DNA from 3 places in the Amycolatopsis sp. NPDC114505 genome. Region 1 is predicted to be linked to each of the others. Evidence: riboswitches for the same ligand, from Rfam matches in the RefSeq annotation. Region 1 holds a riboswitch; each other region holds the start of a gene.
What was found. Region 1 has a riboswitch for S-adenosylmethionine ahead of ACZ7OU_RS12265 (methionine ABC transporter ATP-binding protein). Riboswitches for the same ligand answer to the same signal wherever they lie in the genome.

Region 2: it holds a riboswitch for S-adenosylmethionine, as region 1 does, so the genes downstream of both, thrC (threonine synthase) here and ACZ7OU_RS12265 (methionine ABC transporter ATP-binding protein) in region 1, are expected to answer to the same signal.
Region 3: it holds a riboswitch for S-adenosylmethionine, as region 1 does, so the genes downstream of both, ACZ7OU_RS39350 (aminotransferase class V-fold PLP-dependent enzyme) here and ACZ7OU_RS12265 (methionine ABC transporter ATP-binding protein) in region 1, are expected to answer to the same signal.

Annotation. Positions count from the first base shown of each region.
Region 1 covers NZ_JBVKDV010000001.1:2,448,849-2,452,643, reverse strand. The annotation lists gene ACZ7OU_RS12275 (ABC-F family ATP-binding cassette domain-containing protein) at 1-95, opposite strand, end outside; gene ACZ7OU_RS12270 (4-(cytidine 5'-diphospho)-2-C-methyl-D-erythritol kinase) at 142-1,104, opposite strand; gene ACZ7OU_RS12265 (methionine ABC transporter ATP-binding protein) at 1,175-2,188, opposite strand; SAM riboswitch class I at 2,382-2,488, opposite strand; gene rsmA (16S rRNA (adenine(1518)-N(6)/adenine(1519)-N(6))-dimethyltransferase RsmA) at 2,627-3,463, opposite strand; gene ACZ7OU_RS12255 (transglycosylase family protein) at 3,644-3,795, opposite strand, start outside.
Region 2 covers NZ_JBVKDV010000004.1:829,463-833,257, forward strand. The annotation lists gene ACZ7OU_RS41665 (DMT family transporter) at 10-873, opposite strand; gene rpsT (30S ribosomal protein S20) at 1,206-1,466, shown strand; gene holA (DNA polymerase III subunit delta) at 1,539-2,519, opposite strand; SAM riboswitch class I at 2,656-2,789, shown strand; gene thrC (threonine synthase) at 2,802-3,795, shown strand, end outside.
Region 3 covers NZ_JBVKDV010000004.1:241,097-244,891, reverse strand. The annotation lists gene ACZ7OU_RS39360 (potassium/proton antiporter) at 1-1,037, shown strand, start outside; gene ACZ7OU_RS39355 (M23 family metallopeptidase) at 1,168-1,827, shown strand; SAM riboswitch class IV at 1,910-2,024, shown strand; gene ACZ7OU_RS39350 (aminotransferase class V-fold PLP-dependent enzyme) at 2,062-3,411, shown strand; gene ACZ7OU_RS39345 (hypothetical protein) at 3,428-3,795, shown strand, end outside.

The DNA.
Region 1 (3,795 bases):
CGCTGCCCGGCCGCGACGCCCAGCGAGACGCCGTCCAGCAGTGGCTTCACCCCGTAGGACTTGCTCACCGCTTCCAGGTTGACCAGGTTGGCCATCCGCTCAGCCGTTCCTTTCCGGGAAAGAGAAATCTACAATGGACGGTCAGGCGTGCACGCGCGGCGGCGCCGGGCGCGGCGCGTCGTCCCCGCCGACCACGCGGGCGCCGGGGACCGGGCCGTGCGCCACCCGGACCGTGCGGCACACCCCCGCGCCCGACAGCTCCGCGGCGACCTCGACCGCGGTCTGCGCGTCCTCGCAGAGGAACGCGCACGTCGGGCCGGAGCCGGAGACCGTGCCGGCGAGCGCGCCCGCGTTGACGCCGGCCCGGAGCGTCCGGCGCAGCCCCGGCCGCAGCGAAACCGCCGCCGCCTGGAGGTCGTTGCCCAGCAACAGCGCCAGCTGACGCGGGTCGCCCGAAGCCAGCGCCTCGACGACCGGGGTGTGCGAGCCGATCCGCGGCGGGTTGCCGTCCGCGCGCAGGCGATCCAGCTCCTTGAACACCTTCGGCGTCGACAGCCCTTCGGAGTCGAACGCCAGCACCCAGTGGAAAGTGTGCCGCGACAGCACCGGCACGAGCTGCTCGCCGCGCCCGGTGCCCAGCGCGGTGCCGCCGTAGAGCGCGAACGGGACGTCGCTGCCCAGCCCGGCGGCGAGCTCGGCCAGCTCGTCGCGCGTGACGTCGAGGTTCCAGAGGCTCGCCAGCCCGACCAGCGTCGCCGCCGCGTCGGCACTGCCGCCCGCCATGCCGCCCGCGACCGGGATGCCCTTGCGCAGCACCACCCGAACGTTCGGCGCTTCGGTGCGGCCGACGTGCGCGGAAAGCGCTTCGACCGCGCGCCAGGCCAGGTTGGTGCCGTCGGCGGGCACCGAGCCCTCGCCCTCGCCGTAGATCTCCACGCCCGGCTCTTCGGTGACCGCGACGGTCACCTCGTCGGTCAGCGACAAGGCCTGGAACACGGTCACCAGCTCGTGGTAACCGTCTTCGCGCAGGTCGTCGACCGCCAGGTGCAGGTTGACCTTGGCCGGGACCCGGACGGTGACTGGGGGCGGAACTACGGCGAGCACCCGACCAGCCTACGTGGCCGCGAAAACGCCCCGATGCGACGTGCGCATCGGGGCGTTTACGGCGTTCGGGTCAAGCTGCCGCGACACCCTGGGGGCCGCGCGCGGTGTGCGTCACGTGGCCGCCGCGCTCGGCGACCCACGCCAGTGCCGCGTCGGCCCGCTCGCCGCGGACGCCGAGGCGGAACCGGCCGACCGGGGTGTCGCCGATCCGGGTCAGGCCGCCGCCGATCGTGGCGAACTCGACGTCGAACCGGCCCGCGGCCTCGGGCAGCAGCGCGCCGACCGAAGCGAAACCGATCAGCACGACGTCGGCCGAGCGGTCGTAGCGGGCGATCTGGGCGCGGGTGGTCTCGATGGCGGGCAGCAGCGCCTGCGCGGTGCGGCTGGCCGGGTTCGAGACCAGGTCGAGGACAGTGCCGCGCTCGACGACCGTGCCGTCTTCGAGCACCGCGACGTCGTCGCAGACCCGGCGGACCACGCCGGCGTCCGGGGTCGTGACCACGACGGTGGTGCCCAGCTCGGCGCGGGCGCGGTCGAGCACGGTGAGCACCGCGCCGGCCTCCTCCGGGTCGATGCCGGCGGTCGGGTCGTCGGCGAGCAGCACCGCCGGCGCCGCGGCCAGTGCCTTCGCGACCGCGACGCGGCGGAGCTGACCCTCGGTCAGCTCACCGGGACGCTGCGTCGCGCGCTGCGTCAGGCCGACGAGGTCGAGCAGCGAGCCGACCCGGCTGCGGCGCTGCGGGCCGTCGACGCCGAGCTGCTCGAGCGGGGAGGCGATGTTGCCGGCGATCGTGCGCTCGGCGATCAGCTCCGGTTTCGTCGAGACGACGCCGAGCTGGCGGCGGATTTCGCGCAGCCGGCGGCCGTCGAGGGTGCCGGTGTTGAGGCCGTCGAGGCGGACGACGCCGCGGTCGGGCCGCTCCTGCAGCGCGATGCAGCGGGCGAGGACGGACTTGCCGGACCCGGCCGGGCCGACCACGCCGAACAGCGAGCCGGCCTGGACCTCGACGCTCACGTCGTGCAGGGCGACGACCGAGTTTCCGTTGGTGGCAAAGGTTTTGGACAAGTTTTCGACGGTGATCACGAAGGCTCCAGAAAACGGGGTGCGCGCAGCGCGCGGCACCCGGCCGCAGGCGAAGTCCGTCCTTTGAGGACGGTGCATGAAGAAGAGGTGGACCGGCTACGACAAGCTCAGTGGGAGCGTCGACATGCGGTCACGGAGCGGCGGCCTTCGTCGACTACGCGACGCCTGGTCAGGAGCAGGGGGCGAGCTACCCTCTTCATCGGAAACGGCCTCCATCGGTCCTGGCGGTAGCACCTTCCCCGCGGGGGGTGGTTGCTGCGACTTCGGCGAGCCAGGTCTCTCAGTCGCTCGGGATGGACACTTCCGAGTAAAGCCGATCCCGGCGAGCGAAAGCAAGCCTGTTGGCCCAGATCACACGAGTGGAGGTGTCCGAATCGCGAGATCGCACGTCAAGAGGCGTATTTTCGCCGGACCCCGTTGACTTCCACTGTGGACGTGCTAACGCGCGGCGGCGAGCCTCGCGAAGTCGTGCACGTTCAGCTGTTCACCGCGGGTCTTCGGGTCGATCCCGGCGGCCGTGAGCAGCTCCCCGGCCCGCTCGGCCGAGCCGGCCCAGCCCGCCAACGCGGCGCGGAGCGTCTTCCTGCGCTGTGAGAAAGCGGCGTCCACGAGGCCGAAGAGCCGATCGCGGTCGTCCGACGCCGGAGCGTCACCGCGTTCGAAGGCGACGAGCGCGGAGTCGACGTTCGGCACCGGCCAGAACACCGAGCGCGGCACGGCGCCGACCTTGCGCGCGGGGCCGTACCAGGCGAGCTTGACGCTCGGCACGCCGTAGATCCGGCTGCCGGGGCCCGCCGCCATCCGGTCGGCGACCTCGGTCTGGACCATGACGAGGCCGGACGTGAGCGACGGCACCTCGGCGAGCAGGTGCAGCACGACCGGGACGGCGACGTTGTAGGGCAGGTTCGCGACGAGCGCGGTCGGCCGCGGCAGCTGGTCGTCGGTGATCCGCAGCGCGTCGGCCGTGACGACCTGGAGTCGTTCGGAGACCTCGGACCCCCGCTCGGCGACGGTCTTGGGCAGCCGTTCGGCGAGCTTGGGATCGATCTCGACGGCGACGACGCGCGCACCGGTGGCGAGCAGCCCGAGGGTCAGCGACCCGAGCCCGGGCCCGACCTCGAGGACGACGTCGTCCGGGCCGACGTCCGCCAGCTCGACGATCCGCCGGACGGTGTTGGGATCGTGCACGAAGTTCTGCCCGAGCTTCTTGGTCGGCCGCACGTCCAGCTCGGCCGCCAGCCCGCGGATCTCGGCAGGTCCCAACAGTTCAACCACCGCTGGAGCTTACCGATGGGGCATCACGCGTGACTGGGCAGGCATCACGCGTGATTGGGGGGGCATCACGCGTGATGCCCGCCTGATCACGCGTGATGCCCCTCGGGACACGCGTGATGCCTTTCCGCGCACGCGAAACGGCCCCCACCTCGTCGAGGTGAGGGCCGCTCGAAAAGCGTGTCAGGCCTTCTTGCCGCAGACCGGCCAAGCGCTGTAGCTGCCGCCACGGCCGGCCTTGACCTTCTCCGCGATCGCGATCTGCTGCTCGCGCGAAGCCTGGTTCGGGAGCGCCGCGTACTCGTCGCCGCCGTAGGCGTCCCACGTGCGCTTGT
Region 2 (3,795 bases), on a different contig from region 1:
CGGACGCGCTCAGGCGGCCGCAATCGCGGCGATGCCCGACAGCACGATCACCGACCCGGCGAGCCGCCGCACGGCGTCGCGTTCGCCCAGCACCAGCCACGCGGCGAGGCCGCCGAGCACGATGCTCAGCTCGCGGGCGGGCGCGACCAGGCTGACCGGCGCCATCGTGAGGGCGAACAGCACGAGGATGTACGCGACCGGCGAAAGCACCGCGACGACCAGCACCTCGCGGCGCTGCTCGCGCCAGATCCGCGTCACCTCGGCGCGGCCGGCCAGTGCGCCGGGCACGAGCAGCACGCTCTGCAGGATCGAGCCGAGGCCGAAGTAGACGACCGGCGGCACGCCGAGACCGGTCACCGAGTGCGCGTCCCAGAGGGTGTAACCGGCGATGACGGCGCCGGTCAGCAGGCCGTAGAGGATGCCGGCCTTGACCGCGTGCGGGTCGCCGCCCTTGCGGCCGGTGCTGATCACCAGCACCCCGGCGACGACCAGGAAGGCGCCGAGCAGGCCGAGCCAGCCGGGCCGTTCGCCGAGCACGAGGACGGCGGCCAGCACCGACAACAGCGGCCCGGTGCCCCGCGCGACCGGGTAGACGACGGAGAGGTCGCCGACGCGGTACCCGTGCTGCAGCACGATGCCGTAGGCGATGTGCAGCACCGACGTGACCACGGCGGCCACCAGCCAGCTCCACTGTGGACGTTGCGGTTCGACGACCAGCAGCACGACCGTCACCGGCAGGAGGATGACCGCGGAAGCGGTGTAGTAGAGCCAGACGAACTGGGTGCCGCCGGAGGAGATCCGCTTGGCGGCCAGGTTCCACGCGGCGTGCACGACCGCGGCGACGAGGACGAAGGACAGGGCGGTGGTGTTCATGGGACCCTTCGGGTTTTCGCGCGCGCGAAAACCGGGTCCTCCAGGCTTTTGCCCCGTCAGATGAACGACCGGCCGTCCGGGCCCGCCGACGGTGCCGCTCGGACCAGACCCGCCGGTCCTGGTTGTGTACCGCGAGATGCCTGCGGACCGGCGACGGAACCCTAGGCACTACCGCGGCCCACCGTACTCCCGGTGCCGGACGTCCGCGGTCCGGCTGTTAAAGTTGCTTCTCGCTGCCCGTGCGGCATTCCGTCATGGAGGAAGCCCGCTCTCCGAGTGGGGCCAATTCAGCGCGGCGGCGAATCTCACCGAGTGAAAGAGGAGTTGCCCCTATGGCCAACATCAAGTCGCAGATCAAGCGCATCACGACGAACGAGAAGGCGCGTCTGCGCAACCAGGCGATCCGGTCCTCGGTGAAGACCGCGATCCGCAAGGTCCGCGAAGCCGCCGAGGCCGGCGACAAGGCCAAGGCCGTCGAGCTGCAGCGCGACGCCGCCCAGAAGCTGGACAAGGCCGTCTCGAAGGGCGTTCTCCACGCCAACCAGGCCGCCAACAAGAAGTCGGCGCTGGCGAAGCGCGTCAACGCGCTCTGAGCTGGTTGATTTCCGGCTGTTCGATTTCCCAGAAAGCCCCGGCTTCGGCCGGGGCTTTCTTCATGTCCGGGATCAGCGCTCGCCCTTGGCGGCCGCCACCTGGAGGACCGCGCGCTCCAGCGCGTAGCCCGGGTCGGCCGCCACGCCCTTGACCTCGGCGTTCAGCCTCGCCACCACGCGCATCGCCGTCGCCAGGCCGTCCTGGTTCCAGCCGCGGACCTGGCCCTGCGCCTTGCGGATCTTCCACGGCGGCATGCCCAGCTCGCCCGCCAGCTGGTTCGGGTTGCCCCGGCCCGCGCCGGAGACCCGCGCGATCGTGCGGACCGCGTCGGCCAGTGCGTCCGCGACCAGGACGTGCGGGACGCCCAGCTGCATCGCCCAGCGCAGCGACTCCAGTGCCGCCGAGCGATCGCCGCTCACGGCCTTCTCCGCGACCGCGAACCCGGTCACGTCCGCGCGCCCGCGGTGGTAGCGGCGGACCGCTTCGGCGTCGACGGACCCACCGGCGTCCGCCACCAGCTGCGTCGCCGCCGAGGAGAGTTCCCGCAGGTCGGAGCCGACGGCGTCGATCAGCGCGGCGACTCCGGCCGGGTCGATCTTGCCGCCCGCACGGCGCACCTCGTGCCGCACGAACTGCTCGCGCTCGGCCGGCTTGGTCATCTTCGGGCACTCCGTGACCTCGGCGCCGGCCTTCTTCAGCACCGCCGGGAGCGTCTTGCCCGCCTTGCTGCGCCCGCCGCCGGTGTGCACGACGACCAGCACGACGCCGTCCGCCGGGTCCTTCAGGTAGGACGCCACGGCGTCGGCCAGCTCCTGCGAGATGTCCTGCCCCGACTCCAGGACGATCACGCGACCCTCGCTGAACAGCGACGGGCTGACGAGTTCGGCCAGCTCGGGGGCTGTGAGATCGGACACCCGGACCCGGGTCAGCTCGGCCGTGGCGTCGAGCGCGCGCGCCGCGGCGAGCGTCTCGCGGACGGCGCGCTCGATCAGCAGTTCTTCCTCACCCAGGACCAGGTGCAGCGGGGCCGGGGCGGTGGCTTGGGCGGTCACGGGAGGATCCTCTCACTTGCGGTGTCGTGCGCCCGCTCCGGTGATGTCGAGCGGCCGGCATGGCACGGCCCGAGCGCCATGTCGTACGGTGTCCTCGAGGCGGCGCGCAGTTTGGCGCGCACCGACAACCGAATACCGCTCATCCAGAGGGGCAGAGGGAACGGCCCGACGAAGCCCCGGCAACCGGCGTACAGCCCGTCATCCCGCATTCGCGGGGTAGCTGACGACCACGGTGCCAATTCCGGCCCGCTTCGGCGGGGCAGATGAGGAAGGAACCTCGCGATGACCGCCACCCTCGGAACGACCTCCACCACGAAGACCCCGGATCTCGGTCCCGCCGTCGAGCTGGTGTCGAAGGAAGAGGGCCACCGGCAGCCGCTCGCGCCGGAGTTCGTCTCCGCCGAGGACTTTTCGCCGCTCGAGGTCGCTTACGACTTCGGCCGCGTCCGCCGCGAAGACATCGAAGCCGGCCCCAAGAACATCTGGCGCTACAAGAAGCTCCTTCCGGTTCCGTCGAACATCGAAGAGATCCCGAACACCGAGCCCGGCGCGACCCGGCTGATCCGCGCCGACCGCCTGGCCAAGGAGCTCGGCCTCAAGCGCCTGTGGGTCAAGGACGACACCGGCAACCCGACGCACTCGTTCAAGGACCGCGTCGTCGCCGTCGCGCTGGCCGCGGCCCGCGAGTTCGGCTTCGAGGTGCTCGCCTGTCCGTCGACCGGCAACCTGGCCAACGCGACGGCCGCCGCCGCGGCCCGCGCCGGCTGGCGGTCGGTCGTGCTGATCCCGAAGACCCTCGAGCGCGCCAAGATCCTCACCACCGCGGTCTACGACGGCGACCTGATCGCCGTCGACGGCAACTACGACGACGTCAACCGCCTCGCCACCGAGCTCGCCGGCGAGCACCCGAAGTGGGCGTTCGTGAACGTGAACGTCCGGCCGTACTACTCGGAAGGCTCGAAGACGCTGGCCTTCGAGGTCGCCGAGCAGCTGGGCTGGCGCATCCCGCCGCAGATCGTCGTGCCGATCGCCTCCGGTTCGCAGCTGACCAAGGTGGACAAGGGTTTCCGCGAGCTGGGCCAGCTCGGTCTCGTGGACGCCAGCCCGTACAAGGTGTTCGGCGCGCAGGCGACCGGCTGCTCGCCGGTGTCGGCCGCCTTCCGCGCCGGCCAGGACGTGGTCCAGCCCGTGAAGCCGGACACGATCGCCAAGTCGCTGGCGATCGGCAACCCGGCCGACGGCCCCTACGTGCTCGACATCGTCAACCGCACCGGCG
Region 3 (3,795 bases), on a different contig from region 1:
CCGGGGCGCTGGAACTCGAGTCGGGCATCAACGACGCGCCCGCGTACATCGCCGTCGTGGTGCTGGCCGAAGGCACCACTGTGGACTGGACACTGCCGCTGCTGGTCGTCTACGAACTCGCGGCAGGGCTGGCGATCGGGCTCGCGTTCGGCTGGCTCGGCGGCCTCGCGCTGCGCAAGGCCGCGTTGCCGGCGACCGGTCTCTACCCGGTCGCCACGGTCGCGGTGTGCGTCGTCGCGTACTCGTCCGGGCAGCTGCTGCACGCGTCCGGGCTGCTCGCCACCTACGTCGCCGCGCTGGTGCTCGGGAACTCGCGGCTGCCGCACCGCTCGGACACGCTGTCGTTCGCCGAAGGGCTCGGCTGGCTGGCGCAGATCGGGCTGTTCGTGCTGCTCGGCCTGTTCGCCTCGCCGAGCCGGGTGCTCGAGTCGGTGCTGCCGGGCCTGGTCGCGGGGGCCGTCGTGCTGCTGCTGGCCCGGCCGATGTCGGTCGTGCTGGCGATGCTGCCGTTCCGGCTGCCGTGGCGGGAACAGGCGTTCCTGTCGTGGGCGGGCCTGCGCGGCGCGGTGCCGATCGTGCTCGCCATGATCCCGCTGTCGCAGGGGGTGCCGGGCGCGCAACGGCTGGTCGACGCGGTGTTCGTGCTGGTCATCGTGCTGACGCTGGTCCAGGGCGCGACGCTCGGGCCGCTCGGGCGCTGGCTCGGGCTGGCGAAGAGCTCCGAGGCGCACGAGATCGAAGTCGACTCCGCGCCGCTGGACGAGCTGGGCGCCGAGCTGCTGCAGGTCCGCATCCAGCCGGGGTCGAAGCTGCACGGCGTGTACCTGTCTGAGCTGCGGCTGCCGGTCGGCGCGACGGTCAGCCTGGTCGTGCGCGAAGGCGCCGGCTTCACGCCGCAGAAGACCAGCCGGCTCCAGGAGCTCGACCAGCTGCTGGTGGTCACCACGAGCGGCGTCCGCGACGACGTCGAGCGACGGCTCCGCGCGGTGGACCGGGCCGGCCGCCTGGCCCGCTGGAAGGGCGAGTCGGGCCGTTAACCAGTGCCGATGTCCGGCGCTTGTCCCACAAAAATCTCACACGATCTTCCCTTCGTTCCCTCTTTTGGCTTACTGTGCGCTCCATTCGTTAGTTCGAATGGGTGAGTGCAGAGTCAAAGGAGTACGCAGGGTGACCAAACTTCACGTGCGTGGGGCGGCCCTCGCCGCCGCGATGACCGCGATCCTCGGGCTGGCCACCGCGCCGGCCGCGACCGCCGAAATCGCCCCGTTCCCGGCGCTCGCCCTGCCGTTCAAGGCCGGCCAGCAGGTCTACTCGGCCGGCATCCACTCCGACGACGGCAGCACCGGCGTCAAGAACGCCATCGACTTCAGCCCGGCCGACCGCACCGTGCGCGCGCCGCTGGCCGGCACCGTCCACCTGCAGCACTGCGCCGGCGGGGACTGGGTGACCCTCGACCACGCCGGCGGCTGGCGGACCGGCTACTACCACATGGAGGGCATCACGGTCACCGACGGTGAGCACGTCGAGGCCGGGGCCGAGCTCGGCTCGACCGGCAACGCGCTGCCGTGCGGGGGCAGCAGCACCGGCGCCCACGTGCACTTCACGCTCTGGACCCTGCCGGACGCCCCGGCGGCGGCGAACTGGGACGGCAAGTCGTTCGCCGAGGTCTCGACTGCCGTCGCGGCGGCCAGCGGTGAGGCCGTCGACGGCAAGACCATCGGCGGCTGGCGCTTCACCGCGGGCGCCGAGCAGTACACCGGCACGGCGACGCACCTCGCCGACAACGCCGTGACGCAGCTGCCGGGACGCTTCCGCGCGAAGCTCTGAGACCTCACGGTGTGTGAGCGCCGTCTCAGAATGCAAGTCGGGGGTTGGCCGGCGGCGGCGTTCTCGGTTACCTTCTGGCTCAGGTCATGAGTGCCAGCGTTCAGCCCCGGCTTGCTGGCCGGCAACCCTCCTTCCGCGGTGGGGTGCCCCGGGTGAAGACCGGGCCGGTCGCGTCGTGCGACGGGCAAGCGCGGGCCCCTCGCCGGGGTCCCCCGGACCGCCGAGGAGGCACCGATGACTCTCGCCATCGATCGCACCAGCACTTCGCCCGACTTCACCGGACTCGTTGTCCCGCAGGCCGTTCCGGCCGTCGCCGGGGCGTCCCTGCGGGTCCCGCTCGTCACCGGCGAAACCATCGGCTACGCCAACCTCGACCACGCCGCGAGCGCACCCTGTCTGGACGCCGTCCGCACCAAGGTCGACGAGTTCCTGCCCTGGTACGCCAGCGTCCACCGCGGCGCCGGTTTCGCGTCGCAGGTCTCCACCAAGCTCTACGAGCGCACCCGCGACGTCCTGCGCCGCTTCGTCGACGCCCGCCGGACCGACACCGTCGTCTTCACCCGCAACACCACCGACTCCTTCAACCTGCTCGCCCGCAGCCTGCCCCGGCACACCACGGTCGTCGTGTTCGACACCGAGCACCACGCCGCGCTGCTGCCGTGGCAGGGCCCGAACGTCCGGCGGATCCCGACCCCGCGCACGCGTCTCGCGGCAGTGTCCGCTGTGGACGAAGCCCTCGCGGACTCCCCGCAGGGACCGCGGTTGGTCGTCGTCACCGGAGCGTCCAATGTGACCGGTGAGCTCCTGCCGGTGGCCGAGATCGCCGCGGTGGCACGGAAGCACGGCGCTCGCATCGCGCTCGACGCCGCCCAGCTGGCCCCGCACCGCCGGATCTCGATCAAGGAGCTGGACGTCGACTACGTCGCCCTGTCCGGCCACAAGCTGTACGCCCCCTTCGGCGCGGGCGCGCTGATCGGCCGCGCCGACTGGCTGCGCGCCGCCAAGCCGTACCTCGCCGGCGGCGGCGCGACCAAGCTCGTCACCGAGGACGCGGTGGTCTGGAACACCGGGCCCGAGCGCCACGAAGCGGGCTCGCCCAACACCGTCGGCGTGTACGCGCTCGGCGTCGCCTGCGAGACGCTCAGCGAGAACTGGGACGCCGTCGTGGCGCACGAGCAGGCCCTGCTCACCCGGCTGCGCAAGGGTCTCGAGGCCATCCCGGGCTGCGCCGAGCTGCGGCTGTTCGACGCGCCGGTCGACCGCGTCGGCACGCTCAGCTTCGTCCTCGACGGCTTCGACCCCGGCTGGGTGGCCGCGGTGCTGTCGGCCGAGTACGGCATCGGCGTGCGCGACGGCGCTTTCTGCGCCCACATCGCGGCCAAGCGGCTCATCGGCGTCACCGGCGGCGACGGGCGGCAGGCGATCCGCGTCAGCCTCGGCCTGGGCAGCACCGAGGAGCACGTCGACCGCGTCGTGCTGGCGCTGCGCCAGATCGTCGCGCGCGGGGCGCGCTGGGAGTACGCGAAGGTGGACGGCCGCTGGGCCCCGGCCGGCGACCCGCGGGAGCTGCCGCCGTTCTGCTGAGCGTTAGCCTGGGCCGATGGGGAGGCACGGGGTTCCGTTGGCGTTGCTGGGTTTCGCCGAGCTGGTCCTGGTGACGGTCGAGCTGGTGCACCGCTCGGCCGTGACCGCGGACCTGGCGGCGCACTTCCCGGCCGGGCCGGGCGGGCCGTCCTACGACAGCATCTTCGGGTTCACCGTCGAAGACCACGGTGGCGGGCAGCAGTTCTTGAGCATCGCCGACACCGTCCTGGCCTACGGCGGCAGCGGACCGGCCTGGCAGTGGACGCTCATCGCGGCGTTCGCCGCCGTGGTGGCGTGCTACGCCCGGCGGTGGGGAGCGAAGGTGACCGCCCTCGCGACCGCCGGCGTCGTGCTCGCCGTGCCCCTGCTGGACCTGCTGGCCTT